3 regions of the Anaerobacillus sp. QJM3NY_17 genome follow, and region 1 is predicted to be linked to each of the others. Evidence: a T-box and tRNA genes for the amino acid it is inferred to sense, from the RefSeq annotation. Region 1 holds a T-box; the other regions hold tRNA genes.

The links. The T-box of region 1 lies ahead of serS (serine--tRNA ligase). A T-box ahead of a tRNA ligase gene usually reads a tRNA of that ligase, here a tRNA-Ser.
Positions count from the first base shown of each region.
Region 2: it has a tRNA-Ser gene. The T-box ahead of serS (serine--tRNA ligase) is inferred to sense a tRNA for this amino acid. The anticodon was not compared.
Region 3: it has a tRNA-Ser gene. The T-box ahead of serS (serine--tRNA ligase) is inferred to sense a tRNA for this amino acid. The anticodon was not compared.

Region 1 covers NZ_CM149685.1:12,134-22,564, forward strand. Annotated here, with positions in the region: rRNA gene AC0VYV_RS00045 (23S ribosomal RNA) at 1-2,079, shown strand, start outside; rRNA gene rrf (5S ribosomal RNA) at 2,250-2,366, shown strand; gene AC0VYV_RS00055 (YaaC family protein) at 2,843-3,808, opposite strand; gene guaB (IMP dehydrogenase) at 3,925-5,382, shown strand; gene AC0VYV_RS00065 (D-alanyl-D-alanine carboxypeptidase family protein) at 5,557-6,873, shown strand; gene pdxS (pyridoxal 5'-phosphate synthase lyase subunit PdxS) at 7,061-7,948, shown strand; gene pdxT (pyridoxal 5'-phosphate synthase glutaminase subunit PdxT) at 8,021-8,614, shown strand; T-box leader at 8,681-8,885, shown strand; gene serS (serine--tRNA ligase) at 8,983-10,257, shown strand.
Region 2 covers NZ_CM149685.1:2,023,955-2,034,385, forward strand. Annotated here, with positions in the region: gene AC0VYV_RS10795 (hypothetical protein) at 1-322, opposite strand, end outside; gene AC0VYV_RS10800 (toxic anion resistance protein) at 340-1,410, opposite strand; gene AC0VYV_RS10805 (glutaredoxin domain-containing protein) at 1,626-1,868, shown strand; gene AC0VYV_RS10810 (acyl-CoA dehydrogenase family protein) at 1,908-3,059, shown strand; gene AC0VYV_RS10815 (cell wall hydrolase) at 3,201-3,815, shown strand; gene kapB (kinase-associated lipoprotein KapB) at 3,890-4,285, shown strand; gene trhO (oxygen-dependent tRNA uridine(34) hydroxylase TrhO) at 4,385-5,287, shown strand; gene AC0VYV_RS10830 (NRDE family protein) at 5,346-6,101, shown strand; gene AC0VYV_RS10835 (hypothetical protein) at 6,230-6,385, shown strand; tRNA gene AC0VYV_RS10840 (tRNA-Val) at 6,583-6,658, shown strand; tRNA gene AC0VYV_RS10845 (tRNA-Thr) at 6,688-6,763, shown strand; tRNA gene AC0VYV_RS10850 (tRNA-Leu) at 6,769-6,853, shown strand; tRNA gene AC0VYV_RS10855 (tRNA-Arg) at 6,862-6,938, shown strand; tRNA gene AC0VYV_RS10860 (tRNA-Ala) at 6,943-7,018, shown strand; tRNA gene AC0VYV_RS10865 (tRNA-Ser) at 7,038-7,130, shown strand; tRNA gene AC0VYV_RS10870 (tRNA-Gly) at 7,136-7,209, shown strand; tRNA gene AC0VYV_RS10875 (tRNA-Glu) at 7,217-7,291, shown strand; gene AC0VYV_RS10880 (transporter) at 7,417-7,743, shown strand; gene AC0VYV_RS10885 (YpjP family protein) at 8,070-8,711, shown strand; gene AC0VYV_RS10890 (hypothetical protein) at 8,765-8,992, shown strand; gene AC0VYV_RS10895 (YuzB family protein) at 9,185-9,421, opposite strand; gene trxB (thioredoxin-disulfide reductase) at 9,614-10,431, shown strand, end outside.
Region 3 covers NZ_CM149685.1:2,748,501-2,758,931, reverse strand. Annotated here, with positions in the region: gene AC0VYV_RS14510 (DUF1189 domain-containing protein) at 1-24, opposite strand, end outside; gene AC0VYV_RS14505 (Na/Pi cotransporter family protein) at 262-1,890, shown strand; gene AC0VYV_RS14500 (DUF456 domain-containing protein) at 1,992-2,474, shown strand; tRNA gene AC0VYV_RS14495 (tRNA-Asn) at 2,609-2,683, shown strand; tRNA gene AC0VYV_RS14490 (tRNA-Met) at 2,687-2,763, shown strand; tRNA gene AC0VYV_RS14485 (tRNA-His) at 2,786-2,861, shown strand; tRNA gene AC0VYV_RS14480 (tRNA-Ile) at 2,874-2,950, shown strand; tRNA gene AC0VYV_RS14475 (tRNA-Ser) at 2,961-3,053, shown strand; tRNA gene AC0VYV_RS14470 (tRNA-Met) at 3,110-3,186, shown strand; tRNA gene AC0VYV_RS14465 (tRNA-Phe) at 3,337-3,412, shown strand; gene AC0VYV_RS14460 (superoxide dismutase) at 3,683-4,294, shown strand; gene AC0VYV_RS14455 (hypothetical protein) at 4,343-4,633, opposite strand; gene AC0VYV_RS14450 (MFS transporter) at 4,735-5,979, shown strand; gene AC0VYV_RS14445 (peptidoglycan D,D-transpeptidase FtsI family protein) at 6,092-8,113, shown strand; gene AC0VYV_RS14440 (PstS family phosphate ABC transporter substrate-binding protein) at 8,403-9,362, shown strand; gene pstC (phosphate ABC transporter permease subunit PstC) at 9,442-10,374, shown strand; gene pstA (phosphate ABC transporter permease PstA) at 10,374-10,431, shown strand, end outside.

The DNA.
Region 1 (10,431 bases):
GGTTCTCTCCGAAATAGCTTTAGGGCTAGCCTCGCGGCAAGAATCTTGGAGGTAGAGCACTGATTGGACTAGGGGTCCTTACCGGATTACCGAATCCAGTCAAACTCCGAATGCCAACGATTTATCCGCGGGAGTCAGACTGCGAGTGATAAGATCCGTAGTCGAGAGGGAAACAGCCCAGACCACCAGCTAAGGTCCCAAAGTATACGTTAAGTGGAAAAGGATGTGGCGTTGCTTAGACAACCAGGATGTTGGCTTAGAAGCAGCCATCATTTAAAGAGTGCGTAATAGCTCACTGGTCGAGTGACGCTGCGCCGAAAATGTACCGGGGCTAAACGTATCACCGAAGCTGTGGATTGTCTTACGACAATGGTAGGAGAGCGTTCTAAGGGCTGTGAAGTCAGACCGAAAGGACTGGTGGAGCGCTTAGAAGTGAGAATGCCGGTATGAGTAGCGAAAGACAAGTGAGAATCTTGTCCGTCGAAAGCCCAAGGTTTCCTGAGGAAGGCTCGTCCGCTCAGGGTTAGTCGGGACCTAAGCCGAGGCCGAAAGGCGTAGGCGATGGATAACAGGTTGATATTCCTGTACCACCTCCTTTCCGTTTGAACGACGGGGGGACGCAGAAAGATAGGGAGAGCGCGCTGCTGGAAATGCGCGTCCAAGCGATTAGGCTGGTGAATAGGCAAATCCGTTCACCATGAAGGCTGAGTCGTGATGGCGAGGGAAATTTAGTACCGAAGTCCTTGATTCTACGCTGCCAAGAAAAGCCTCTAGTGAGGAAAAAGGTGCCCGTACCGCAAACCGACACAGGTAGGCGAGGAGAGAATCCTAAGACGATCGGGAGAACTCTCGTTAAGGAACTCGGCAAAATGACCCCGTAACTTCGGGAGAAGGGGTGCTTCCTCGGGTTTATAGCCCAGGGGAGCCGCAGTGAAAAGATCCAAGCGACTGTTTAGCAAAAACACAGGTCTCTGCAAAGCCGTAAGGCGAAGTATAGGGGCTGACACCTGCCCGGTGCTGGAAGGTTAAGAGGAGGGGTTATCCCTTACGGGAGAAGCTCTGAATCGAAGCCCCAGTAAACGGCGGCCGTAACTATAACGGTCCTAAGGTAGCGAAATTCCTTGTCGGGTAAGTTCCGACCCGCACGAAAGGTGCAACGACTTGGATACTGTCTCAACGAGAGACCCGGTGAAATTATAGTACCTGTGAAGATGCAGGTTACCCGCGACAGGACGGAAAGACCCCATGGAGCTTTACTGTAGCCTGATATTGGATTTTGGTACAGCTTGTACAGGATAGGTAGGAGCCATAGAAGTCGGACCGCCAGGTTCGATGGAGGCGTCGGTGGGATACTACCCTGGCTGTACTGACATTCTAACCCAGCACCGTGATCCGGTGCGGAGACAGTGTCAGGTGGGCAGTTTGACTGGGGCGGTCGCCTCCTAAAGTGTAACGGAGGCGCCCAAAGGTTCCCTCAGAATGGTTGGAAATCATTCGCAGAGTGTAAAGGCACAAGGGAGCTTGACTGCGAGACCTACAAGTCGAGCAGGGACGAAAGTCGGGCTTAGTGATCCGGTGGTTCCGCATGGAAGGGCCATCGCTCAACGGATAAAAGCTACCCTGGGGATAACAGGCTTATCTCCCCCAAGAGTCCACATCGACGGGGAGGTTTGGCACCTCGATGTCGGCTCATCGCATCCTGGGGCTGAAGTAGGTCCCAAGGGTTGGGCTGTTCGCCCATTAAAGCGGTACGCGAGCTGGGTTCAGAACGTCGTGAGACAGTTCGGTCCCTATCCGTCGCGGGCGCAGGAAATTTGAGAGGAGCTGTCCTTAGTACGAGAGGACCGGGATGGACACACCGCTGGTGTACCAGTTGTTCCGCCAGGAGCATAGCTGGGTAGCTACGTGTGGAAGGGATAAGTGCTGAAAGCATCTAAGCATGAAGCCCACCTCGAGATGAGATTTCCCACAGCATGAAGCTGGTAAGATCCCTTAGAGATGATGAGGTAGATAGGTTCGGGGTGGAAGCGTGGCAACACGTGGAGCTGACGAATACTAATCGATCGAGGGCTTAACCTAAACGAAAAGCGAAGTAAGCCGTTTAAATCCGACAAGCGTTGGAGGCTTTTGAGTCAGACGCGCTTTATGCGTCAGAATCAAAAGGTGAAACGATCGAGGATTTGGCTTACGTAGCTGGACATATTGGAAAGTTGTGCGTGCTATCTAGTTTTCAGGGAACACCTGAATCGTCTAGTGATGATGGCGAAGAGGTCACACCCGTTCCCATGCCGAACACGGAAGTTAAGCTCTTCAGCGCCGATGGTAGTTGGAGGATCTCCTCCTGCAAGAGTAGGACGTCGCTGGGCACAAGATGAAAGGCGAGAGACCTGAGGGTTTCTCGCCTTTTTTTGTATCTATAAAGTGAAGAAAACTCGCAAGAGAAAAAAGCTTCATGTGAGACAATCAAAACTTCTTCGAAAGCTTCGTAGGGGTGGGAGAAGCAAGAAATTCGAGGAAGCAAGCTATGTCAGACCGGAGTGGATATTCGAGAGATCCATGAGGATCTGGCATCGCGCAGCTGACGAAGAAGTTCGCCGCTTATCGCGCCCCGTATGAGAACACGGAAGTTAAGCTCGAGCGCCGATGGTAGTTGGGGGATCTCCCCCTGCAAGAGTAGGACGTCGCTGGGCAACTAAGAGAAGCGAGAGACCTGAGGGTTTCTCGCTTTTTTGTATGGTTTTTTCGGTGTGTATTACCTAGCTGAATACCTAGGTCCACCACGTTCGTCGAATAAATACGAACTACCTGTTTCAACTCCCTTTACTTTACCAACGTACTGCGATCAACTTTTACTTCTCTTATTTAAAAACTCATATAGTAAATGCGGTATTTTTTCAGAAGTTACTTCAAGAAATTGTAGAATAAAAGGTAGATCTAATGACTCCTGAGTATGAAAAAGATCTCCCCACCATTCTGTCTCGTATCGGCAAATCATACTGAGGTTATATAAAATTAGATAGTGAGCCATTACCTCAGCAATAGGATTGTACTGACTACGTTCTGCCGGGAGGTAAAGAGTATTCCTATCATATAGGAAGGGGCGTCTCTGTAAACCTGCGACGGGGTCTTCCTTGAACTGCAAAGTAATGAAATCACGATTATGAGTAAGAACTTTTAGTGAAGTATCCCCATGCTGCTGAAGGTAGGATTCAAAACGTTCTGCAGTCATATTTAACGTATCAAGAATACTTGCCTGAATAGTGAAAGAAGTGGAGGTAAGAGAAATCATTTTATAGCTCGTTACTTTACGAGTCAGCTTCTCAAATAATGGGCAAACTTCGGGTATAAGGGTAAGAAGATCTTCCATTTTATATTTCTCCCCTTCTACCTGTTTCACATGAAACATTTTCCTTGAAAAGTATTCAAAGAGTCCATTTTTTTGACCTTTTACTTCATCTTGCAAGAAAGCATAATGGCGTTTTTTTCTTTTTCGAGATGTAACGCCGTGTGCAAGAACATGTGTGTCACCCGGATAATTTGGATCAATTGTAATAAGACAAGCTTTTAACAGTTGAATCATCCCATAAAAAAGAAGGATAGGTTTTAGCTCTGCATCAGCAGTTGAAGCATGCCGATAATAGCGTTCGCCATATTCGATAAAATACATAAATCGATAACAGGAATCGTAGCTTTTACGTTCGGCATCCGGAAGTTCGATGTTAGAATAACATTCCTTTAAATATTGCTGAACATATGAGGCTGAGTGATATGCAAAGTTGTTTGAATGATAATGTCCAGAATATCCCATAGGAGCCCTCCATGTTTGATTATTCAAACTTATTCTATCTTTCTTGACAGTAGTTTAACCAATTGATAAGCTACTAATAAAATTTCGGACAATTCGATTAGAGGAGGATGAAAGGGATGTGGGAAACAAAATTCGCTAAAGAAGGGTTAACCTTCGATGATGTCTTATTAACACCAGCTTTTTCCGATGTACTACCAAGAGAAGTATCGGTGAAAACTCAATTAACGAAAGATCTTGAATTAAATGTACCGATTATTAGTGCTGGTATGGATACAGTAACTGAAGCGCCTATGGCTATTTCGATGGCAAGACAGGGTGGATTAGGTATTATTCATAAAAGCATGTCGATGGAGGAACAAGCTGAACACGTTGATCGTGTTAAACGATCTGAAAGTGGTGTTATTACTGATCCTTTCTTTCTCACACCAGAACATCAGGTATTCGATGCTGAACATCTGATGGGCAAGTATCGTATTTCCGGTGTTCCGATTGTTAATGAGGAACGCAAGCTCGTTGGTATCCTTACTAATCGTGACCTTCGTTTTATTGAAGACTACTCTATACAAATTAAAGACGTTATGACAAAAGAAAATCTTGTAACAGCTCCTGTAGGCACAACATTAAAAGAGGCTGAGCGAGTTCTTCAAAAGCATCGCATTGAAAAGCTTCCATTGGTTGATGATGATGGAACACTTAAAGGTCTTATAACAATTAAAGATATTGAGAAAGTTATTCAGTTTCCTCAGTCTGCTAAAGACAGCAGAGGCCGTCTTCTAGTTGGCGCTGCTGTAGGGAATACAACAGATGCTCTGAAGCGAGTTGAAAAACTAGTGGAGGCTGGTGTTGACGTTATTGTATTAGATTCTGCTCACGGTCATACAGAAGGCATTATGACAAAGGTGAGTGAAATCAAGAGCGCCTACCCTGATCTCCCAATTATCGCAGGTAATGTCGCAACTGCTGAGGGGACTAAAGCGTTAATTGAAGCCGGAGCCGATGTTGTGAAGGTAGGAATTGGGCCTGGTTCAATTTGTACGACTCGCGTTATTGCTGGTGTTGGTGTACCTCAAATCACAGCGGTGTATGAATGTGCAACAGAAGCACGCAAACATGGTATTAGTATTATTGCTGATGGTGGCATTAAGTTCTCTGGAGATATCGTAAAGGCGCTCGCTGCAGGTGGACACGCAGTGATGCTTGGTAGTATCCTTGCAGGTGTGGATGAAAGTCCAGGCGAACGTGAAATCTATCAGGGTCGTCAGTTTAAGGTATACCGTGGAATGGGCTCGATTGGAGCAATGGAAAAGGGAAGTAAAGATCGTTATTTCCAGGAAAATATGTCTAAACTCGTTCCTGAAGGAATTGAAGGACGTGTTCCTTACAAAGGACCACTAACTGATACAATTCATCAGTTAATCGGTGGCTTACGTTCTGGAATGGGTTACTGTGGGACAAGAACACTTAACTCACTTCGTGAAGATAGCCAGTTCGTTCGAATAACGGGTGCAGGCCTTCGCGAAAGTCATCCACACGATGTTCAGGTTACGAAAGAAGCACCAAATTACTCTGTTTAAATAGTGCTTTAGACTGAAGTTATAACAGGTGTGTGACAAAAATAGCTTAATACTTTCGAAAAGTAGATAGGGGACTTTCCTCTATCTATTTTTTTAATTTTAGGTGTGATAGAATAGCGGTTATGTGAGACTTATTTGGAGGTGTAGGGGTTGAGAAACCTTGGTTTGAAAGCCATGATCGTAACTATGGCGATGGTATTATTACTAGCAGGAACATTTGGTGGAGGCAATACTGCAGAAGCAGCAGAGGCGCCCGACATCAAAGCAGAAGCATCAATCTTAATTGATGCAAATTCAGGAAAGATTTTATATCAGAAAAATCCTGAATTAACGCTCTCACCTGCAAGTATGACAAAGATGATGTCGGAATATTTAGTACTTGAAGCAATTAATAAAAACGAAATAAGTTGGGATGAAAAAGTTACAGTAAGTGATACGATCCAAAAGCTATCACAGAACCGTTCTCTTTCAAACGTACCACTTCGTGTGGGTGAACAGTATACAGTTAAGGAATTATATGAAGCAATGGCCATTTATTCGGCAAATGCTGCCACAATGGCGCTGGCTGAGCACGTTGCTGGAACAGAAGCGAAGTTTGTCGAAATGATGAATGCAAAAGCAAAAGAAATGGGTATGAAGGAATACAAGTTTGTTAATAGTTCAGGGCTGAACAACAAAGACCTACTTGGTAATCATCCTGCTGGAGACCCTGATGAAGAGAACATGATGTCCGCTCGTTCAACTGGACTTCTTGCTTATAACCTTCTTAAAGATTTTCCTGAAGTAATAGAAACCACTAGTACTCCAGAAAAGAAATTCCGCGAAGGTACAGATGATGAAATTACAATGAAGAACTGGAACTGGCTTCTTCCTTCACTTGTATATGCTAATAAATATAAAGTAGAAGGCATAGATGGTCTCAAGACCGGCTCTACAGACCTTGCTGGATTTGCTTTTACAGGAACAGCTAAACAAGGTGATATGCGATTAATTTCTGTTGTTATGAAAACTGATTCGTATGAAGCTCGTTTTGAAGAAACAGCTAAGCTTCTGAACTATGGATTTGATCAATTCCAGTCCCAAACAATCGTTACTAAAGGTGATAAAGCTGATGGTAATTCCACGGTTAAAGTTGTCAAAGGTAAGGAGAAAGAAGTTGGGGTCGCTGCAGGAGAATCTTTCAATGCAGTAACAATGACGAATACGAAAGAACCATTTAAACTAAGCTATGAATACGATCAATCTCTTCTAACAGAAGATGGAGAACTAACTGCACCAATTAAAGAAGGCGATCAAGTTGGAAAAGTCGTCTTAAAATCAACCGGTGAAGACTTCGGTTACATAACAGGTGACAAGGGTTCTTCAGTACCTCTTGTAGCAACTGAATCTGTTGAAAAAGCAGGTTGGTTTACACTTACTATGCGAGCGATTGGTGGCTTCTTCTCTGGTGTATGGACTAGCGTAGCAGATGCTGTGAAAGGTCTGTTTTAATTAATAATATCAAGTATACTTGGAAAAAATACTCTTCGATGCGTTCATCGAGGAGTATTTTTCTAAATCTTTTATGAAATCACTGCACATGTGATAGGACAAGTCATGAAAAAATGTTACAATAAAAGCGTTTGATAGATGTCGTGTAACAAAGACGTTTCTAAGTATAGATATGGGAGGAATATAGATGAATCAACAAACAGGTACAGATCGTGTAAAACGTGGTATGGCTGAAATGCAAAAGGGCGGCGTGATTATGGACGTTGTCAATGCAGAGCAAGCTAAGATTGCAGAAGAAGCTGGTGCAGTAGCAGTAATGGCACTAGAACGAGTGCCATCTGATATTCGTGCAGCAGGCGGCGTAGCGCGTATGGCTGACCCTACAATCGTAGAGGACGTTGTGAATGCCGTATCGATTCCAGTAATGGCAAAATGCCGTATTGGTCATATTGTAGAAGCACGCGTTCTTGAATCAATGGGCGTTGACTACATTGATGAAAGTGAAGTTCTTACTCCAGTTGACGAAGAATTCCACCTTGATAAGCGCAAGTACACTGTTCCGTTTGTATGTGGAGCGCGTAACCTTGGTGAAGCACTGCGCCGCGTAGGTGAAGGTGCTGCAATGCTTCGTACGAAAGGTGAACCAGGAACAGGAAACGTTGTTGAAGCTGTACGTCATCAGCGTCTTATTCAATCCCAAATTCGTAAAATTTCAAGCATGTCTGAAGACGAACTGATGACTGAAGCGAAAAACCTTCAGGCGCCATTTGAGCTTCTTCTTCAAATTAAAAAGCTTGGACGTCTTCCGGTTGTTAACTTTGCTGCTGGTGGCATCGCAACTCCTGCAGATGCAGCACTAATGATGGAGCTTGGTTCTGACGGCGTCTTCGTTGGATCTGGAATTTTCAAATCGGATAATCCTGAGAAATTTGCTAAAGCTATTGTGGAAGCAACAACTCACTATCAGGATTATGAATTGATCGCGAATATTTCTAAGAACCTTGGTATCGCAATGCCAGGTATTGAAATTTCTTCACTTAAGCCATCAGACCGTATGCAAGAGCGCGGCTGGTAAAACATTGATTCCCCACCTGTGCAACATAAGGTGGGGTTCTTACTTAGATAAAGAGAAGGAGTCGAGAGAAGTATGGTGAGAGTTGGGGTCCTTGGACTGCAAGGTGCAATCCGAGAACACGTGAAAGCACTTGAAACAAAAGAAGCAGAAATCATTGTTGTGAAACGAGTAGAGCAACTCAAGGATTTAGATGGCCTCGTACTACCTGGTGGAGAGAGTACGACAATGCGTCGATTAATTGATCAATATGGATTTTTAGAGCCACTTAAAGCTTTTGCAGCTGAGAAGCCTATTTTCGGTACATGTGCTGGGCTAATTCTGCTTTCAAAGCATATTGAAGGAGTAGACGGATCGCATATTGGTGTTATGGATGTAAAAGCAAAAAGAAATGCATTCGGACGTCAGCGCGAAAGCTTTGAAGCGCCATTACCTGTTAAAGGATTAGTAGATGACTTTATCGGTGTCTTCATTCGAGCTCCGTATATCGAAGAAGTTGGAGAAGATGTTGAAGTGCTTGCTACGTTTAATGAAAAAATCGTAGCTGCACGTCATGGACGTTTTCTTGCGTGTGCCTTCCATCCAGAACTAACAGATGATGATCGCATGCATCAGATGTTTATTGATATGGTTTTGGAGTTTAAGAAAGAAGGACTTGCAACAGAGTAATTTTTCGTGTAAATTATTACGTACCAAGAAGAAGAGAATTCTTTTTCTGCATAAGACGAATGATAAACGAAAACGTTGACGGGAATTAGTAATAGATGTTCAATGCCAAGAGAGTCGATGTGTGGTGCGAATCGATCATTGAACCCTGTGAATCCATCCTTGAGTAGAATGCTGAATGAAGTAGGCTTTCTCGGAGCAGACCGTTATTCTGTTAAGAGGCAGACAATCGTCTGCAATCAGGGTGGCAACGCGGGTAGCTCTCGTCCCTTTATAGGGGACGGGGGCTTTTTTGTATTTAAATACACGTCTCTACACCACTATCCCTTCCGTTAACTCGTTTATTGTTCATTAAAAAAGGAGGAAAAAGCATGATCGATTTAAAGTATTTGCGTAAGAATTTTGAAGAAGTAAAAGTAAAGCTATCTAAGCGTGGGGAAGATCTAGTAGGTCTTGATCGTTTTGAAGAGCTTGACCAGCGAAGAAGAGACCTTATCGCTGAAACGGAACAGTTAAAAGGACAGCGGAATGAAGCTTCTAAAAACGTGGCAGCATTTAAACGTGAGAAGAAAGATGCTGATCACCTTATTAAAGAAATGCGTGAAGTTGGCGATAAGATTAAAACAATGGATGAAGAGCTTCGCAATGTTGAGACAGAGCTTGAGCAAATTCTTCTTCAAATTCCAAACATTCCGCATGACAGTGTACCTGTTGGTGAGACGGAAGACGATAATATCGAAATCCGTACGTGGGGAGAGAAAAATGATTTTGCTTTTGAAGCGAAGCCACACTGGGACATCGCAACTGATCTAAATATTATTAACTTTGAACGTGCTGCAAAAGTAACGGGTAGTCGCTTCGCATTCTATAAAGGTGTTGGAGCTCGTCTTGAACGTTCATTGATTAACTTTATGATGGACTTACATGAATCAGAGCATGGCTATGAAGAGATTCTGCCTCCTTACCTTGTGAACCGTGAGAGCATGACTGGGACTGGTCAGTTACCTAAATTTGAAGAAGATGCGTTCAAAATTAGGGAAGAAGACTATTTCTTAATTCCGACAGCGGAAGTCCCTGTTACAAATTTTCATCGTGATGAAATTATGGACGGAGAAGATCTTCCACTTGCTTACACCGCATATAGTGCTTGCTTCCGTTCTGAAGCTGGTTCTGCTGGTCGTGATACACGTGGACTGATTCGTCAGCATCAGTTTAACAAAGTAGAGCTTGTTCGCTTCGTTAAGCCTGAAGATTCTTATGATGAACTTGAAAAGCTGACTGGCCACGCAGAGAAAGTGCTACAGCTGTTGAACCTGCCTTACCGCGTGATGAGCATGTGTACAGGTGATCTTGGATTTACAGCAGCAAAGAAATACGATATTGAAGTTTGGATTCCAAGCTATGGCACATATCGTGAAATTTCTTCTTGCAGTAACTTTGAAGACTTCCAGGCACGTCGCGCAGGTATTCGCTTCCGTCGAGAAAAGAACGGTAAGCCAGAATTCCTTCATACGTTAAACGGATCTGGTCTTGCAATCGGAAGAACAGTTGCTGCAATCTTAGAGAACTATCAACAAGAAGATGGCTCTGTAATTGTTCCTGAAGTTCTGCGTCCATACATGGGTGGTCGTGAAATCATTAAATAGAAAATGATAAAGAGCAGAGGCATCTCTGCTCTTTATTTTTAGGATATAATCGTGTATAGTAAGGGGTGTTGATTTTCGGCGCGGTTTAACTGAAATGATCAACATAAGTAAGTAATTCAAATTCTTTTAAAAAAGTTTTGAGATATCGTTGACATTATTATAAGACGATGATAT
Region 2 (10,431 bases), 2.0 Mb from region 1:
TCTCAATGATTTGTCGTTCCCATTGGATAAAAAACTTCTTAGGAGTTGACGTTCTGTTTTTTTGACTATCATATCCAGAGAAAAGGATGAGATTTCGCCTGATTTTTAAATAAATCGTAAAACCTCTCTCAGTACGCTTCCATTTTTGTGGCTTATTCTCCGAAGGATCGAGTTTATCTATAAATTCATCTAACAATTGTTCAGCATATGAAAGGAAGCTTGTGGTGCTCGCATCCTGAAGAAGTGATGCTTCCACCGTTTTAAATTGCGGTGGTAAAAGCTTTTCAAGCCACTGGGGTTCAGAAGAATCGAAAAGCCCCATGCCATTACCTCCTATCGTCAAAGTCGATCGGCTGCCTCAGAGAGCTGTTTCTGCCTCTCTGTTGAGCTATCTAATTTGGATTTCATTTCTTTATTTAATTGATCCATTTCTGTTATAAACTTCTTCCCACTATCGATAATACGTACGTTTGATTTTTCTGTTAAATCAATGGCTTCAAACACATCTTGATAAGCTTTGCGGAAGGATTCAATCGCAATCGCTGGCTTTTCAAGTGTTTTAACCGTTTCTTCTGTATTTTGTTTCAGCATCTCAGCGTTTTTCAGAAGCATCGATTCGGTTGCCTGGTTCACATTTTGTACAGCTGAAATCACTTTTTGTTGGTTTCCGAGAGCCAGCTGAATGGAAGCTGTTACGGTAATGATGTTTTTGGTCATCGTCACTGCATTAAAAATAGCTTCTTCTAGCTTTTCGTTGTTTTCCATGATCAAATCAACCGATGCCATGGATTGTCTTAAGACCATGACAGCCTGTGACATATTTTTCACTCGGCTAACGACTTTTTGTTGAGCCTTTTGTAGGGGAAGAGGGTTCTCTTTCCATTCGTCTTTAGCGGCTTCCTCCTCAAGCATCGTCATAAGCGTCTGACCTAGCTCCATCTGATCTTCCAGTCCGACAATGCGGTCTTTTGCTACATCCTTTAGTTCTTTTAACATAACATTATCTTCTTGTAGCTTATCTTTACCAGTTAAAAGTGATTCAACAATAACTTCTACTTGGGATTCGACCGTTTTGTATTTCTTCGCATATTGCTCGACTTCGTTTCGCCCCATTACTCGATTTAGCAGTTTATTGAATTTACTCTTTTGCAAATAAGAGGGCTCTAAGTCTGAGACATGCTCTCTGAGTTTGTGTAAGTTATCAGGTAAGTCGTTATTCGGTTGGTCAATCATTCCCTTTACAGGACGCTTCAATGCTTCAAGGGATTCCCCAGCGTTGCGCTGGGCATCTTCACCAAGCCCTGATAATGACTGGAGAATCTTATCTGTATCGTCTTCATGATAAAAGCTTTGAATGATCTCTTCAGCCTTTTCACGTTGTGAGTTGATTTTCTCAGGTTGATTACTCATATATGTCACTCCTTCAATTGAATGAATTCGTTAAATTATTCTTCTATCATTCTATACGATTAGATTTCGTGAAAAGTTTCAAAACACCTTCAGCAAAACAATTCCCTTTGAGTGAATCGAGCAAACTCACCTAACTGAAATAGTTGAAAGATGCAAAGTAGGGTGGTATGTTTTAAACGGAATTACTTGTAAATTAGTGATAGGAAGTGAACAAAATGAAAAAAGTCAAATTGTATACACAACCGGCATGTCCACCATGTGAGTTTGTGAAAAATTATTTTCAAATGCATGAAGTGAAATATGAGCTACTAAACATAAAAGAAAACGTTGCTGCGCGCAATGAATTGATTCATGATCACGGTTCTATGTCTACCCCAACGATTGTCATCGACGGCGAAGTCATTATTGGATTTGAACAGGAAAGTATTGATGAACTTCTGAATATTCCATCATCTTGATGATAGATTAATGACTTTGGTGAAAGAGGGTGTCTTAGAATGATTGATAAATTTGTTCGAAATGAGCGTGATCATAAGCTGCTCGAATTAGCTAATAAACATCGAGCAGAACTTAAGGAGAGTGCCACACATATTGATCAGGAAGCGTATATTCCTGATTCCATTATAGCAAGTATGAAAGAATCAGGCTTTACTTCACTTACGATCCCTGAAGAATTTGGAGGTGGTGGTCTTTCTCTTTATGAGCTTGTCCTTGTTCAGGAAGAGCTTGGTAAAGGAGAAGGGTCTGGTGCGCTATCACTCGGCTGGCATCTGGGAGTACTAAAAGATTTAAGCGATCGTAGGCCATGGAATGCTTCAACTTATGAAAGGCTTTGTCGTCATGTTGTGGATGGTACGCTCATAAATCGAGCTCAAACAGAAGAGGAGACAGGTGACCCAACTCGAGGTGGTATGCCTGCTACGATCGCGACTGCGGTCGAAGGAGGATATAAAATAACTGGTCGAAAAACATTTACAACATTAAGTCCTCACCTTAATCAAGTGATTGTCAAAGCAACGTGCGAAGGTGTCCCTACAGATTTCTTAGTGTCCATGAGTCAAGAAGGTGTAGAACTTGAAGGGACTTGGGATGTGCTAGGCATGAGAGGTACCCGTAGTGATGACCTTGTATTGACTGACGTATTTGTTCCTTCTAATGCGCTCCTTGAAACTTATGATAAAAATCGGAAAACAGCTTCATTACCTCCGGCCTGGTTGCTCCATATTCCCGCTGTATACATGGGAATAGCAGAGGCAGCACGGGAAGAGGCAGTTCAATTTGTGTCTTCTTACCAACCGAACACACTTGATGTGCCACTAAAAGATGTACCGCACATTCAAGATAAATTTGGACGAATCGGACTTTCATTAATGGCAGCACGTCATTTTCTATATTCGGTTGCAGAGCAGTGGGATCGTTACCCAGAAGAGCGGATGAACATGCAGGGACAGCTTTTCGCTGCCAAAACGCAAGCAATGAACGCTGCACTGGAAGTTGTTGATCTTTCAATGCGTATTGTAGGAGCACGAAGCTTAATGAAGAAGAATCATCTGGAACGACTTTATCGAGACGTTAGAGCGGGGCTTCACAATCCTCCGAGTGATGAATTATCGTTACAAGTTCTTGCAATGAAGCAATTTCAAGACTAATTATCTTACTCCTTCCCTTTTGGAAGGAGTTTCTTTTTGTTCTCATATGTGGAAGACATCCCTGTGACTCCCTATTGAAAGGGACCTGTCCTTCCTCTATCCTTTATGGCGTGGCAAAAAGCTACTGAAAGGATGAGATATATGAACAAAACGATCATTGCTATGATGATGATGAGTCTCTTTTTTGCTCTGTTTTCTGCACAAACTCATCAGGTAGCGGCCGTGTCATTGATGAAAGTAAAGCCTAAGATTGAGAATGAGGTTAATGAAGAAGTTGTATTAAACGAAACTTTATCTGAACCAGAAACGAAACAGGAGGTTGCCTTATTGCTTAACCTTCCTGTTAAAAATATGAATGATGTTAAGAGAGTAACAAAGGATCAATTTACTGTATCGAACTATTCTGTAGAAGAAATTGAAATGTTGGCCAAATTGGTTAATGGAGAAGCAAGAGGTGAATCGTTTGAAGGGAAAGTAGCGGTAGCTGCTGTAACAGTCAATCGAACACTTTCTGCAAGATTTCCAAATAGCATTAAAGAAGTGATTTTTGAAAGTGGTGCTTATACTGCAGTATCTGACGGTCAATATGATCAAAAGCCAGGAGCAGAATCATATAAGGCTGTCTATGCGGCCCTTAGTGGTAGAGACCCAAGCTCAGGAGCTTTGTTTTATTACAATCCTGATATTGCAACAGACGATTGGATTCGTACAAGGCATATCATCAAAGAGATTGGAAAACATGTCTTCACAAGATAAAATCCTCCTGATAAAGGAGGATTTTATGATATCATCGACGTGTACACACAGTTAGATGAAGGAGTGAAGCGACTATGTCAGAGAAAAAAACGTTTCAGCCAGGAGAAATAGTAACGGCAGGTTATAAAACGGGGAGATATATTGGAGAAGTCGTCGATATGAAGTCCCCCAAAGCTGTGATTAAGGTTCTTGCTGTCATCAAGCATCCAACTCAGGGAGACCTTCATAATCCCAAACAGCTCGATGTTCCTCTTTTTCACCAGCGAAAAGCGTTAGCACAATTCGAGAAAGCGCTCGTTCCAATGTCAGCCATTAACCATTACGAAGGAAATGTTCCTGATTATAACGATTCACTGAAGGAAGCGCTTGAAACACAATCCGCAGAGCTCAAGCACGAAGGCGGAAGATGGGCCGAAGCATCTCTTATCGAAATCGAAAAGCTTAAAGACGACTACTTCCCATCAAGGTAATCTTCTTTACATCAGACTTCGAATCCGGTAAGATATAGTATTGATTTAGGCTCTTGGTTTAGAGCTTGATTGAAGAAGACGTAAAGGGTGGTTTTTGATTTGCAATCAGAAGCTTCAGCATATCAAGTGCTGTTATATTATCAATATGTAGAAATAGAAGATCCGGATTATTTTGCTCGAAAGCATCTTAAGTATTGTCAATCACTCAATTTAAAAGGTCGAGTCCTTGTAGGCAAAGAGGGCATTAATGGAACGGTTTCAGGAACCGTTGAGGATACTGAGCGCTACATGGACGAACTAAAAGCAGATGAACGCTTTCGTGATATGGCTTTCAAAATTGATGAAGCAGAAGGTCATGCCTTTAAAAAGATGCACGTACGTCCGCGCGAAGAAATTGTTTCACTAAAGCTTGAGGAAGATGTAAACCCGAAAGAAATAACCGGGAATTATCTTGAGCCAAAGGAATTTATGGAAGCATTAGAAGATGATGATGTAATTGTTATCGATGCAAGAAATGATTATGAGTACGATATTGGTCATTTTCGCAATGCAATTCGTCCTGATATAAAGGCTTTTCGTGATCTTCCAGACTGGATTGAACAAAATCTTTCGGACCAAAAAGATAAGAAAGTACTAACTTATTGTACAGGTGGAATTCGCTGTGAGAAATTTTCTGGTTACTTAATGAAAAAAGGTTTTTCCGACGTTTCACAGCTTCATGGAGGAATTGTAACGTATGGTAAAGACCCGGAGGTACAGGGGAAATATTTTGATGGCAAGTGCTTTGTATTTGATGATCGTCTTGCTGTTAATGTAAACCGTACCGATGAAGATACAGTTGTAGGGAAATGCTACCATTGTGAGGAGCCAGCAGATACTTATATCAATTGTGCTAATGTACAGTGTGACAAGCTTCACATCGTCTGTGATTCTTGCAAAGAGGAGTATAACCATTATTGTTCTTCTGCATGTGAAGAAGAAGTTCGTATGATCCAATCGTAACGCAGCGGCTAACGCTGCGTTTTTTCTTACAGTGAAACGAGAGAGGAGGCGCGTTAAGATGTGCTTAATTGCTGTAGCTCAAAATGTTCATCCTACATACCCATTTATACTCGTAGCCAACCGAGATGAATTCTACGAGCGTCCAACAAAACCTGCCAACTATTGGGAAGATGTACCAGAACTACTTGCGGGGCGTGATTTAAAGGCTATGGGAACATGGCTAGGGGTTACAACAAACGGAAGAATTGCAGCCCTTACGAATTATCGAGAAGGGAATGAGCAGCCTAAAAGTCTATCAAGGGGTGATCTAACGGCCGATTACTTACGTGATCATCAATCCCCATTATCATACCTAGAAATGGTTCGACAAAAGAAAGATCAGTACAATGGATTTAATTTAATCATAGGAGATTTTAAGAGCCTTTATTATTATTCAAACCGGCAGGATCAAATTTCAAAACTAGAGAACGGTGTTCACGCTGTAAGTAATCACTTACTGAATACGAGCTGGCCAAAGGTTGAGCAGCTTAAAGAAGAATTGAAACACTATTTAAGTGCAGAAAAGAACCTCGATCAAAATCGTCTTTTTGAAATGCTTTCTCATGCTGAGCCTGCACCTGATTATTTATTACCACAGACAGGCGTGCCGATTGAATGGGAAAGGATGCTTTCACCCGTTTTTATTAAGTCGGATCATTACGGAACGAGGGCGCAAACTGTTATTATGGTTTCACAAAATGGAGAAGTTACTTTTGTTGAGAGGTCAGGAGAAGATCAGGAAAATTATTACCAATTTAATCTGGATGAAGCATAATTGCGCTCTAAGTGAATAAATTATGTGTTACCTGTAACTTTTGCCGATAGATCGATGGTGAAAAAGATTCGGGTTTAACAACAGAAAAATAGGGTATTGAGAATTATTACTTATGAGGAGGGGTTTTTTTGAAAAGAAAGCGTCACTATGTTGAAGATCAGCTTTTGCGGGAATCAACCGACATGAAAGAGTACCGAAAATACGATTCTGAAATGGTGACTAAAAAAAGACCAATACTCCGCCAAAATAAAAAGAAAAAACCACTTATTCAAACGCCAGTATAAGCAGGGGAGAGCGCTCCCTGCTTTTTTTCTATGTCAAAAATGGAGTGCTTAACTATGGGGAATAATTTTTTTGTGAAAAAGGGTTGTGTTTTTTTGGGGTCGGTGATAAGATAGGTCTTGTCCTTGAAAAAACACATTAAAAAAAGTGTTGACGAGGCAAAAGAAGTTATTGTATAATAATGAAGTCGCTGTTTAATGGAGGATTAGCTCAGCTGGGAGAGCATCTGCCTTACAAGCAGAGGGTCGGCGGTTCGAGCCCGTCATCCTCCACCATTTATTTTTGATGACTTTCATTAAATTATGCCGGCCTAGCTCAATTGGTAGAGCAACTGACTTGTAATCAGTAGGTTGGGGGTTCAAGTCCTCTGGCCGGCACCACACATGCGGGTGTGGCGGAATTGGCAGACGCGCTAGACTTAGGATCTAGTGTCTTACGACGTGGGGGTTCAAGTCCCTTCACCCGCACCATAGAATATGCGCCCGTAGCTCAATTGGATAGAGCGTCTGACTACGGATCAGAAGGTTAGGGATTCGACTTCTCTCGGGCGCACCATATTGGGGCCTTAGCTCAGCTGGGAGAGCGCCTGCCTTGCACGCAGGAGGTCAGCGGTTCGATCCCGCTAGGCTCCACCATATATATTTTCATGTTTTTGGAGGAATACCCAAGTCTGGCTGAAGGGATCGGTCTTGAAAACCGACAGGGGCTTAGTCGCCCGCGGGGGTTCGAATCCCTCTTCCTCCTCCATCTTTGCGGGTGTAGTTTAGTGGTAAAACCTCAGCCTTCCAAGCTGATGTCGTGGGTTCGATCCCCATCACCCGCTCCATTTTTTTGGCCCGTTGGTCAAGCGGTTAAGACACCGCCCTTTCACGGCGGTATCACGGGTTCGATTCCCGTACGGGTCACCAACTAAATTTCCATAGACTTTTTGACTCAAGCATACTCAAAGAGATGCTTTTTTTGTTGTTTTCAATTCGGTACGTCTTATCAGAATACAGCATACAGTGACTGTATAAGAGAGGGGATGGACCGAATGTATTATGAAGAACATGAGCACATTGCTTATCATTATGACAACACAGATGCCTACCGTCAGCAACCCGTAGCTCCAACATCGAGCCCACCAGCATCACCGCCTCCTAGACCACAGTCAGCACAAGCTGGAACATTTGCTGTAGATCCGGGATCCATTAGAAGGTGTATGTATCGGTTTACTTATATTTGGATGAGAGGCGGCAATTCATTTTGGTTTTGGCCAGTTTATGTAGGGCGTACTTCTGTTTCAGGGTTTCGCTGGACCGGTAGAAGGTGGGTGTATACAGGCATAAGTTTGAGAAGAATTGATATGTTTACTTGTTAATAGATGGAGCGCTTACATGAAGCGCTCTTTTTTAAAGGCTCTTTCGTAGACATTGTTGCTATAGTGGGTGAATTTTCGCTCAGGGATGCTCGTTTTTCGCGGGGCAGGCGGTTAGCATCCTTCCGCTCCAATCAGCGAAGTTTAGTGTTTAATTCAACAATTGTTTCGAAAGCAACAATCTTTTAAAAAAGAGCCTTTTTGAATGAAAAGCTTCGTTACCATAGCCAAATGAAAATTAATGAAAAATCGTCTAAACTTCTGGCTTTTTTGAGAAGATCATGCGAGAATAATACTAACTATTGATCTTCGAAAGTCAGGTGCACATAATGAAATTCCCTCTTTGGATGAGAAAGTTATTTGTAGCATTTGTTGCTGTTATTACACTTGGAACTGTGGTTCCTACTGGATATCTAGCAGATGACAAAACAGAGTCATCAGAAAATTATCAAGAAGAAAACCATCTTCTTATTGAGCCGAGGGACGAGCCTGATAAGGCGATAGAGCCTCTTGTTGATCAGTATGATTGGCCCATCATAGCTCAGGACGCTTCTTCTTCTGAACTCCTGACGCATTTTGTAAGCTATGCAAGCAATCAATCCGAGCAACTCGGGCTAACAAAATTCGGTGAAACGATCTCAACTCGAGTCGGTAACGAGTATCGAGATGCAATTGTACCTAAAATGACAGAAGCGATCGCTACCTCAGTGCAAAATCTGGATGAGGATACATTAAGGTCACTTCGTTTGACGGACAACCCTTCTGGTGGATACGGAGAACGTATTCTTCATGTATATAATGAACAGAGTGGGGAAGACTTATTGCGTTTTCATGTGAGAAGAGATCATCCCCCACAAGATGGCTATTGGTTTAATTTTCATTACCATGCAGCGAATGATGATTTTGAAGAACATTATGAAGTAGGTAAGATTTATTGGGATAAAAACACTCCGCCTAAGTGGCTCTCGTAAGAGAGGTGCGCGGGGTGTTTTTGGTTGGAGATTAAGGGAGGATCACAACATAGATGGAACTTGTACAATGTATTAGAGATGTTTTCGAAGAAGAGCCTTTAACCGGCTCAGAAAGTGTATTGAATCGTAAATTATTTAAGGAAGGTCATTTCTATCCAGTTTATAAAGATGAGCATCATAGCTGGATTACGCTTGATGATGAAGGAGAGCAGCATATTATTGCTACCGGCACCTCACTCAATGAAGACTTCTGGTTTACTTTTCGGTTTCGCATAGCATAATAAAAAGCCGCATAAAGCGGCTTTTACTTTTTTTTAGGGCGCGCATTTTGCGGGCCTCTTTTTTTATTCATAAGAAGAGCGTCTTCGCCTTCTTTTTCACCTTGCACACCGGCTTTCGGATCATACGCGTTTCGATTTTTCATGTAAGCTCCTCCTCTAATTGGATTCACTTATTAGTATATCCAAATTCGGTTAAAACATCGGATTTTCTTCGATGAACTGGTAGACGTTATCAACTAGCTCATCGGGCGTTTCGGCAGTAACGCGCTCGCCGTTAACGAGACAGTAAATATCCTGGCTACAAAGTGTGCAGTGACCAAGACAAGAATATTCGAGCACATCAAGATCTGTATCTTTTTCTAGTTTTTCCATTGCTTTATGTGAACCGCTCGAAAGATTGCTCATGCAGAATTCAACTATTGGATTCATCTTTTATTCACCTCGGGTTTTCCTTACTATTACAAGACTGTTTCTATTCTATCAAGAAGGTGTGAAAATGAACAACCATTTGCATAAGATCAAGAAACAAATTGATGGATACCCATATAATTTGTAAGAGAAGGGTTTATTTCTATATAATTAGGAAAAATAACATAATGAAGTCGATAGAGGAGGGTCATTATGCATAAAGCAGTTATTGTAGGAACAGGACCAGCGGGTTTAACAGCAGCCATTTATCTTGCGAGGGCTAATATGGAGCCGCTCGTCATTGAGGGACCGGAACCTGGTGGTCAGCTTACGTTAACAACAGATGTTGAGAACTTTCCCGGTTTTCCAGATGGCGTTCTCGGTCCAGAATTGATGGAAAATATGAAGAAGCAGGCGCTTAGGTTCGGCGCTACAATTGAGCGAGGATGGGTGAAGGATATTGATTTTAATGAGCGTCCCTTTAAATTAAAAACAGATACTCTCGGGGATATTATGGCGGAGTCTGTTTTGATTTCGACTGGTGCTTCAGCAAAGCTTCTAGGTATACCAGGAGAATCAGAGAATATGGGTCGAGGTGTGAGTACATGTGCAACGTGTGACGGCTTTTTCTTCCGTGGTAAAAAAATCGTTGTGATTGGTGGAGGAGACTCAGCTATGGAAGAAGCGACTTTCTTAACGAAATTCGCTTCAGAAGTTACTGTTCTTCACAGGAGGAAAGAACTTCGCGCATCAAAAATTATGCAGGAGCGTGCTCGCTCTAATGATAAAATTAGCTGGAAGCTGAATGCTTCCCCGCTAGAGGTTGTAGCAGAAAACAATAAAGTGAGCGGTATTAAAGTAAAGAATAGTGATACGGGAGAAGAGGAGTTCGTTAAGACAGATGGCATATTTGTTGCGATTGGCCATCGTCCAAACACTGATTTTCTCGCGGGTAAAATTAATATGGATGATAAAGGTTACGTTCAAGTAGAACCAGGAACGACAAAAACGAATGTCCCTGGTGTATTTGC
Region 3 (10,431 bases), 1.6 Mb from region 1:
GTAAAGTTGTTTAAAAACGTTCAAATTAATAATCTCCTTTCTAAATGTGGAGCGTTTCTCCACCCAATCAGTTTATCTTATATAGAGAGAAGGGAACAGTATTCTTGGTGAAACTTTATTGAAATAAATTTGTTTTCAGCATAATATCTTTACAAATCTATATTAACTCTTTACAAAGGGGGGAGCGATGTAGATAATAGACAAGGGACTTTGTTGAGTATTGTCGAAAAAAATAAAACATAAGTGCAAGGGGTTGAAATGATGGAACTCAACGTTCAGGAGATGATCTTTCAGTTTGTGGGAGGTCTTGGTATTTTCCTGTTTGGACTAAAGTATATGGGAGACGGCCTTCAACGATCAGCAGGTGATCGATTAAGAGACATTCTCGATCGTTTTACGACTAACCCGTTTATGGGTGTGCTCGCTGGGGTCATTGTAACTATTCTCATACAAAGTAGTTCAGGAACAACGGTTTTAACAGTCGGTCTTGTTAACGCAGGATTTATGACTCTGAAGCAAGCAATTGGCGTTGTAATGGGTGCGAACATTGGTACAACTGTTACAGCATTTATTATTGGTTTTCCTATTAAAGATTACGCACTTCCAATTATAGCCATCGGTTCTTTGTTAATTTTCTTCTTTAAAAACAAGAAAATTAACTACGCTGGTCAAATCGTCTTCGGATTTGGTGCGTTGTTCTTTGGACTTGAATTAATGAGTACGGGAATGAAACCACTTCGTAGCCTTGAGGCTTTCCAAGAATTAACAGTAAGCATGAGCTCGAACCCACTGTTAGGCGTTGTGATCGGTACAGTATTTACTGTCATTGTACAAAGTTCCAGTGCGACAATTGGTGTATTGCAAGGTCTTTATTCACAGAACGCAATGGATATTCAAGCTGCATTACCAGTTCTGTTTGGAGATAATATCGGTACAACGATTACCGCAGTTCTTGCTTCTATCGGTGCATCCGTTGCCGCTAGACGTACAGCACTGACTCACGTTATTTTCAATTTAATTGGAACGGCGCTTTTCCTAATATTCTTATTCGCCTATACGCCGTTTATTGAATACTTAAGAGATGCATTAAACTTAACACCGGAAATGACGATTGCATTCGGACACGGGATCTTTAACATTACAAATACTGTTATCCAGTTCCCATTCATTGCCGGACTTGCCTATCTCGTTACAAAAATTATTCCTGGTGATGATGCAACGATTGAATATAAGCCAAAACACCTTGATCCAGTATTTATCGAACGCTCTCCATCTGTTGCATTAGGACAAGCTAAAGAAGAAGTGATTCGAATGAGCGGATTTGCTTATAAGGGTGTTAAAGAAGCATCAAATTATTTAACATCTAAGAGTCAGAAGAGCGCTGAAAAAACCGCTCAGTATGAAGAAGCTATTAACAACCTGGATAATAAAATTACAGATTACCTTATCCAATTATCAGCAACTTCTCTGTCTGGAGATGAGTCGACACGACACGGTATGCTAATGGACTCAGTTCGTGATATCGAGCGTATTGGCGATCATATGGAGAATATTGTTGAGTTGGTTGATTATCAAATAAGCAATAAAGTGAAGATGACTGACGTTGCTATGAAAGACCTTGATGAAATGTTTAATCTGACTCTTTCTGCACTCAATGAAGCCTTTGATGCACTTGATAAATGGGATGTAGCTAAGGCGCAGGAAGTTGTTAAGCTAGAAGATAAGATCGACAAAATGGAAAGAACGCTTCGTAAGCAGCATATCCTTCGTCTAAATGAGGGTGAATGTACTGGAAGTGCTGGAATTGTTTTTGTTGATATCATCAGTAACCTTGAGCGTATTGGTGACCATGCGGTTAATATTGCAGAAGCCGTCATTGGAGAAGAATAAATGTGGGAAGCAGAGGGATGCCTCTGCTTCTTTTTATCATTATATAGAAGAAAAGTGACATCTCCGCTAAAATAGAGTCAAGTTGAAGGGAGGTTAAAAGCGTGGATATTCTATTATGGTGCCTGATCATTGCGTCATTCATCATTGCATTTGTGGGATTGATTTATCCAATTATTCCAGCCGTACTATTTATTTATGTTGGGTTTATCCTGTATGGGGTGTTTTTTGATTTTGGTTCAATGACTATTTCCTTTTGGATTGTTGAAGTTCTGCTGACGATGCTATTATTTGTTGCGGACTATGCTAGTAATTTATTTGGCGTGAAGAAGTATGGAGGGTCAAAGGCGGCGATATGGGGGAGTACAATTGGTTTACTTGTTGGCCCATTTGTCATTCCGTTTGCAGGGATCATCCTTGGACCATTTATCGGGGCTATCTTAGCTGAACTAGTTATTCATCGAAAAGCTTTTAAAGAATCTGTTCAAGTAGGTGTAGGTTCATTGCTTGGTTTTCTTGGTGGAGCTGTTATGAAAGGATTACTCCAAACGATTATGGTGGTTGTGTTCCTAGTGTATGTCCTATAAGTTCTTGATGACAAAATGAAAGCGTGATATAGTATTTTCATAATTGAAATTAAGATTAATTCAATTAAATTTGAAAAACTTATTGACTCTTTCTTTATCCATATGATATATTAGTTCTTGTCGTTAAGAAATATTCCACAGTAGCTCAGTGGTAGAGCTATCGGCTGTTAACCGATCGGTCGTAGGTTCGAATCCTACCTGTGGAGCCATATGGCGGTGTAGCTCAGCTGGCTAGAGCGTACGGTTCATACCCGTGAGGTCGGGGGTTCGATCCCCTCCGCCGCTACCATATATTTCAACGATACAACATGGCGGTTGTGGCGAAGTGGTTAACGCACCGGATTGTGATTCCGGCATTCGTGGGTTCAATTCCCATCAGCCGCCCCACTTATTACATAAGGACCCTTAGCTCAGCTGGTTAGAGCTGACGGCTCATAACCGTCCGGTCGCAGGTTCGAGTCCTGCAGGGTCCACCAAATGCATATCGGAGGAATACCCAAGTCTGGCTGAAGGGATCGGTCTTGAAAACCGACAGGGGCTTAGTCGCCCGCGGGGGTTCGAATCCCTCTTCCTCCTCCATTTTCTAAAAGTTAGCTTTCTAAAAAATGGATGCAAATTAGGTTCTTTTACATCATCGCGGGGTGGAGCAGTTCGGTAGCTCGTTGGGCTCATAACCCAAAGGTCGCAGGTTCAAATCCTGCCCCCGCAACCAAAATAAAATTCTTACTACGTCGAACATACTTCTTTGTTAGAATTTAAATGGAGTGCTCTAGGGGCAACCTAAGCTCATAGCAACTCCAAATTATTTTGAATGTAAATGCAAACTACATACTAATTAAAATTAATACTGATAACATGATTCGGCTCTGTAGCTCAGTCGGTAGAGCAGAGGACTGAAAATCCTCGTGTCGGCGGTTCGATTCCGTCCGGAGCCACCACTCAATAAAGATCCCACTCGTCAAATAATGACGAGTTTTTTTATGTTTTATGTATGTTATTACGATGTTAATTCTCGATTTTTTCTTTTAAGATGTTTAATTCCATATACTGAGGGGAAACTTTATCTGTGTTGCGGAAATTCAAAGGTTTATTATTTGAAAACGCATGACAATTCTGCTAGTGTAAACTTGTGACGACATCATGTTCAAGTGGTGGCTAACGCTACCCTAACAGCAAGTTACATACTATATTTAAGGAGGAGATTCACAATGGCTAAATTTGAACTACCAGAACTACCTTACGACTACAATGCACTAGAACCACACATCGACGAAGAAACAATGAAGATCCACCACGACAAGCACCATAACGCATATGTAACAAAATTAAATGGTGCACTAGAAGGTCATGAGGAGCATGCATCTAAGAGCCTTGAAGATCTTCTTGGCAACCTTGACGCACTTCCTGAAGGCATTCGCACTGCTGTTCGAAACAATGGTGGCGGGCACGCTAACCACTCACTTTTCTGGCAATTGCTAAGCCCTAACGGTGGCGGCGAACCATCAGGTGATCTAAGCGAAGCACTTAAAAAGAAATTTGGTAGCTTTGAAAGCTTCAAAGAAGAATTTGCTAATGCTGCAGCTGGTCGTTTTGGCTCAGGCTGGGCTTGGCTAGTAGTAAAAGGTGGAGAACTTGAAGTAACAAGCACTCCAAACCAAGATACTCCAGTAATGGAAGGTGTTACACCAATTCTTGGGCTAGATGTTTGGGAGCATGCTTATTATCTTAAGTATCAAAACAAACGTCCTGATTATATCGCTGCATTCTGGAATGTAGTTAACTGGGATGAAGTTGCAAAGCGTTACGAAGCAGCTAAATAATTTACCAAGCTTTCAAAACCCCCGACATTTATGTTGGGGGTTTTTCTATTATGGTTCGATTAAGGTATAAATTGTTCCTAAATGGTGTAGCATGAAATTTATTATAAAATCTGTAAAATCACAGCCAGTTTCAAAATCATGAGGTGTACAAATCAGAACTTGATGATCTGTGATGGTTAAAGAGATGAGATCAATTCGATATTGGATTTGAAGATAGTGCCTCATCCTATAAATAAAGAACGAGTGTTCATCATCTCCTATAAGATGTTGAACGCTTTGAAGTAGTTGGATTTGACTGTTTTCAGAAATGTAGTCTGTCCGATATAGAAAGTAATACATACCCAGTCCCCTTTCAAAAACAGTTTATCCTTTTTGTTTCATCCGCATAACGAACAGAATTTAAGTCAAAATAAGGGTGGATGAAAAAAGGGGAGTTTGTTATGAAAGTTATAAAACATATGATTGGTGAGATAGAGGTAACAAAAGATTTGTTGTTATTACTTACAATCGGTGGTTTATACGCGCTGAGTATTGCGCTCTCAAATACGTTCGTAAATGTTTACTTGTGGAAGCAGTCTGGTGATTTTGCGGATATAGGTATATACAACCTTGCTGCGGTTATAAGTCAGCCGCTTACCTTTATTCTCGCAGGTAGATGGGCTAAAAAAATGGATAGAGTTATTGTATTGCGGATTGGAGTGATTTTTCTCGCTCTTTTCTATATAACAGTGCTTTTTCTTGGTCAGAACGCTAGTCATTTGCTTATCTTACTGGGCGCTTTACTCGGAATAGGGTTTGGCTTTTATTGGCTTGCATTTAATGTGCTAACATTCGAAATTACAGAACCGGACACAAGGGATTTCTTTAATGGATTCCTTGGTTTACTTACATCTTTCGCTGGGATGATTGGGCCAATATTTGCTGGTGTTATTATTTCAAGTCTAGAAGCATTCACGGGGTACAAAGTAATATTTGCCGTCTCACTTGCTTTGTTTTTCGCAGCTGTAATCTTAAGTTTCTTTCTCGAACGTCGTTCTGCCAAAGGGACTTTTTCATTTACACGTGTTTTTCAAGAAAGAAAAGCGAATACAGATTGGCTTAACATTTTACACGCGCATTTTTTTCAAGGTATAAGAGAAGGTACCTTTATTTTCATTATCGTTGTCCTAGTTTTTATTACGACGGAAAGTGAGCTTGCAATTGGTACTTTTGGACTTGTTAATTCAGGAGTATCGTTTTTAGCTTATTATTTGGCGACGAGATTGATTAAACCGCGATATCGTAAGAAGGCTATTTTATATGGCGGACTTATTCTTTACGCTTCGGTTTTTTTACTTGTATCCGACCTAACGTTTGCCCGGTTGTTAATGTATGGTGTTTGTATTTCTCTTGCTTATCCACTTTTACTTGTCCCCTACATTTCGCTTACGTACGATGTGATCGGTAAGGCTTGGAATGCAGCTGAAATGCGGATTGAGTATATTGTCGTTCGAGAGGTATACTTAAACTTAGGACGAATTGTTTCCGTTCTTTTATTCTTAATAACAGTAGCGTTATTCGACGATGAAACGAGCATTCCGATTTTATTATTAATTGTTGGTGCTGGCCATTCGTTTATTTACTTATTTGTAAGAAAACTTCAAGCTCCCCATCCCCCAAACCCTTCTCCTGACACCGTACAATAGCTCATTAGACCCTTTACTTTTTTTATTTCACTAAGTATAGTAAGTAGAAGAGAGAGCAGAGACACCTGTCTGGAACAGGTGTCTATATTTGTTTAAGGGAAGGGAGTCTATCGTGAACACGAAGAAAAAGAAAAATCATGTGCCTTTAAGGCTAAATATATTATTTTTATCTGTATTCCTTTTGTTTTCTACATTAATTCTTCGACTGGGCGTTATACAGATTGTAAACGGTGAAGAATACGAGCGTGTTTCTGAGCAAACTGAGAATGTTACAGCAGAATCAACAGCACCTCGTGGGAAAATGTATGACCGTTATGGGCGAGTTCTGGTTGATAATAACCCTGAATTTGCGCTTACATATATCCGAACGCAGAATACTAAGCAAGCTGAGAGGCTTGAATTAGCTCAGAAATTAGCTGGGTATATTGAAAAAGATACAGATGATGTCATTGATCGAGATCTTAAAGATTATTGGATTGTAACGAATCCGGAAAAAGCGAAGGCAAAGCTAACGGAAAAAGAGTGGGAAGAACTTGAGTCGAGTGAGGCTTATCAACTCCAAATTGAACGGATTAATGATGATGATTTAGAAGAGATTAAGAACGATCCACAAGAGCTTGAGGTAGCTGCTATCAAAAGGGCGATGGATACTGGGTACGCTTTATCATCTCAAACAATTAAGATTGGTTTAACTGAAGATGAAATTGCTAAAGTAAGTGAAAACCTTGGTTCACTACCTGGAATAGAAATTCAAGCAGACGCAACTCGAGAATATCCCTATGGAAATACTCTTCAAACAATTTTCGGAAGGGTCGGACCAATCCCTAAGGATGAGTTAGATTATTATGGTTTGAGAGATTACGAAAGAAATGACAAAGTGGGGATTAGCTATCTCGAGAAAGAATATGAAGAGTACTTAAAAGGTCAAAAAGAAAAGCAAACCTACGTGACCGACAAATCAGGAGAGCCAATTGGTGAACCGAAAGTAATTGAAGGACAAAGAGGAAACGATTTGGTCCTCTCATTAGACATCGATCTTCAAAAGGAAGTCGAGAAAATTCTCGATGAAGAGCTTCGTGATGCAAGACAATATGGGGCAACACGAGGCTATGTAGTCATGATGGATCCCAAAACAGGTGAAATTCTTTCTCTTGCTGGTAAGGAATATAGCAACGGAGAGTTTAAAGACCGAACGTTTGGAGTGATCGGTGACTCCTACGCAATGGGATCGACTGTTAAAGGAGCAACTGTTTTAACAGGTTATCAGTATGGTGTTATTAACCCGAATACGACGCTTGTGGATGAAGTTTTATACTTTAAGGACGAAGGTAAAAAATCTTCATATACGGCTAATGCAATGGGGCCTATATCAGACCTAGTTGCTTTACAAAGATCTTCAAACGTATATATGTGGAAAATCGCGATGAAGATGGCTGACTATGACTATGCTCCGTACGAAAGTAGTAGTTATGACCCTTCAGCTTACGATGAGCTAAAAGAGTCATTCTCTCAGTTTGGTCTAGGCGTTAAAACCGGGGTTGATCTCCCTGGTGAAAGTGCAGGATTAAACGGAGGTGTGAATGAATTTGGTAAAATTCTCGATTTTGCAATTGGACAGTATGATACGTATACACCAATGCAAATGGCTCAGTATACCTCTACAATCGCAAATGGCGGCTATCGTATTGAGCCACACATATTAAAAGAAGTTCATGAACCTTCTGAAAAAGATGGTCTATCAAATACTATTCTTTTCCAAAACACTCCAGAGGTGTTAAACAAAATTAAAATGAGTGAAGAAGAAGTGACACATGTCCAAAAGGGGATGTGGATGGTTATGAATACGGCAAATGGAACCGCAGGTACACATTATCCTTATTTCCAAAGTGATGATTATCAAGCTGCTGGGAAGACTGGAACAGCGCAAATCGGAGATGGATATAATTTGACCCTTGTTGGCTATGCACCTTATGATAATCCCGAAGTAGCCTTTTCTGTAGTAGTTCCAGAAGTAAATGATTCTTCTTCAGGATATGTTAATAAAAAAATAGGTGGACGCGTTCTAGATGCTTATTTTGATTTAAAAGATGAAGCGAAGAAACCTATTGAGGCTAACAAAAAAGAAACAGAATAGCATTTCATGAAAAACCGCTGAAAAGCGGTTTTTTTTATTGTTTAAGGACAAATTAATGAATAATATCTGTCAGATTGAGGTGAAGTGATAGGCTGAATGCATTGCAAAAGTAAGGTATGCACCAAAAAGACTAATTAAAACGTTTTCCGACACGCATTTACAATCTCTTTACATTCGGTTTATACGACATTAATATCTAGCCTGTATTCTAAGAATTGTGATTGAGAGGCCAATACACAAACAACCTGGTTGGTCACAAAGTACAAACATCCATTTAGGGGGAAATTACATGAAGTTCAAGGGCATTATGCTTATGGTAGTTATGTCGATGGTAATGATTTTCGCAGCAGCTTGCGGAAATAATTCTGGTAACACAAACAGCGGCGGAGAAGCTTCTGGTGAAGAAGTATCTGGCGAAGTTCTAATGGACGGATCTTCTACAGTATTCCCGATTATGGAAGCAGTTGCTGAAGAATACGCTTCTGTACAACCTGATGTAAAAGTTAGTGTAGGTGTTTCAGGTTCTGGTGGTGGATTTGAGAAATTCTCTGCTGGTGAAACAGACATGAGTAACGCTTCTCGTCCAATCAAGGAAGAAGAAACAGCTGCACTTGAAGAAGCTGGTATTGACTTCACAGAATTTGAAATTGCAAAAGACGGTCTTTCTATCGTTGTTAACTCTGAGAATGATTGGGTAGATCAGCTTACAATTGACGACTTAAAGAAAATCTGGTTAGGCGAAGCAACGATGTGGAGCGACGTTAACCCTGAATGGCCTGAAGAAAAAATCGAATTATTTAGCCCTGGTACAGATTCTGGAACGTATGACTACTTTAATGAAGTAGTACTAGAAGATGAGCAAATGGTGAAAGAAGCAACACTTTCTGAAGATGACAATGTACTTGTAAATGGTGTAACTGGCTCTAAAAACGGTATGGCATTCTTCGGTTATGCTTACTACCTTGAAAACAAAGATAGCCTTAACATTGTTCCAATCGTTAATGGTGACGGTGAAGCTGTAGAACCAAATGCAGAAACAATTCAAGATGGAACATATGAGCCACTGTCTCGCCCGCTATACACTTATGTGAAGCACTCTGCAGTAGAAGAAAATCCTGCAGTATATGATTTCACTAAATATGCACTAGAAAACGCTGGTGAAATGGCAGAAGCAGTTGGATATGTAGCTCTTCCAGAAGAAAAGTATACAGAAGACATGAACAAACTAGAAGAAATCGCTGGTAAGTAAGAATAAAATGAAACAGATTGGTGAGGAGTTACGGCTCCTCACTTTATCCTGTTTTGCTCTTTGTGAGGGGGAGTAATAAATGCAAAGCTCTGTTCGTCAGATGATTAAAGACAAAAAAGAGAAAAATCAATCACGAGCGAAGTTTATGGAGAAACTTGTACCGGGCTTATTGCTTTTATGTGCAATTATCTCTGTATTAACAACGCTTGGTATTGTTTTTACATTGATTGTAGAAACAATTACGTTTTTCAACCGTGTTTCAATTATTGAATTCTTTACGAATAAAGATTGGTACCCGTTTTTTGGAGACAACCCTGATTATGGAATCTGGCCACTGATTTCTGGAACATTAATGATTACCGGGATCGCCATGCTCGTTGCCATTCCGTTAGGTTTAGCAGCAGCCATTTATTTGAGTGAATATGCAAGTGATAGCGTTAGAAGAATCATTAAGCCGATTCTGGAAGTATTAGCAGGTATTCCTACGATTGTATATGGTTTCTTTGCTTTAACTTTTGTTACACCAGTTCTACAAAATATTATTCCGAGTCTTCCTATTTTCAACGCGTTAAGCCCCGGTATCGTTGTAGGGATTATGATTATTCCTATGGTTGCATCTCTCTCAGAGGATGCGATGAGCTCTGTACCGAACGCAATTCGAGAAGGTGCACTCGGACTTGGCGCTACACGATTTGAGGTTGCTGTGAAAGTAGTTCTACCAGCAGCATTATCAGGAATTATTGCATCTTTTGTACTTGCGATTTCAAGAGCAATCGGTGAAACAATGATCGTAACAGTCGCAGGTGGTGCAACACCAAAACTTACTCTAGATGTAACGGAGTCTATACAGACAATGACATCTTATATTGTGCAGGTAAGTCTAGGGGATGCTGGTTATGGAACAACAATTTACTACAGCATTTATGCTGTTGGGATGACGCTCTTCCTTTTCACACTTATCATGAACCTTATCGCGCAATATATTTCTCGTAGATTCAGGGAGGAATACTAATGCAATTAGTAGATCAGGCAAAAGTAAAAAGTAAAATGCAAACCAGACTGGCACAAA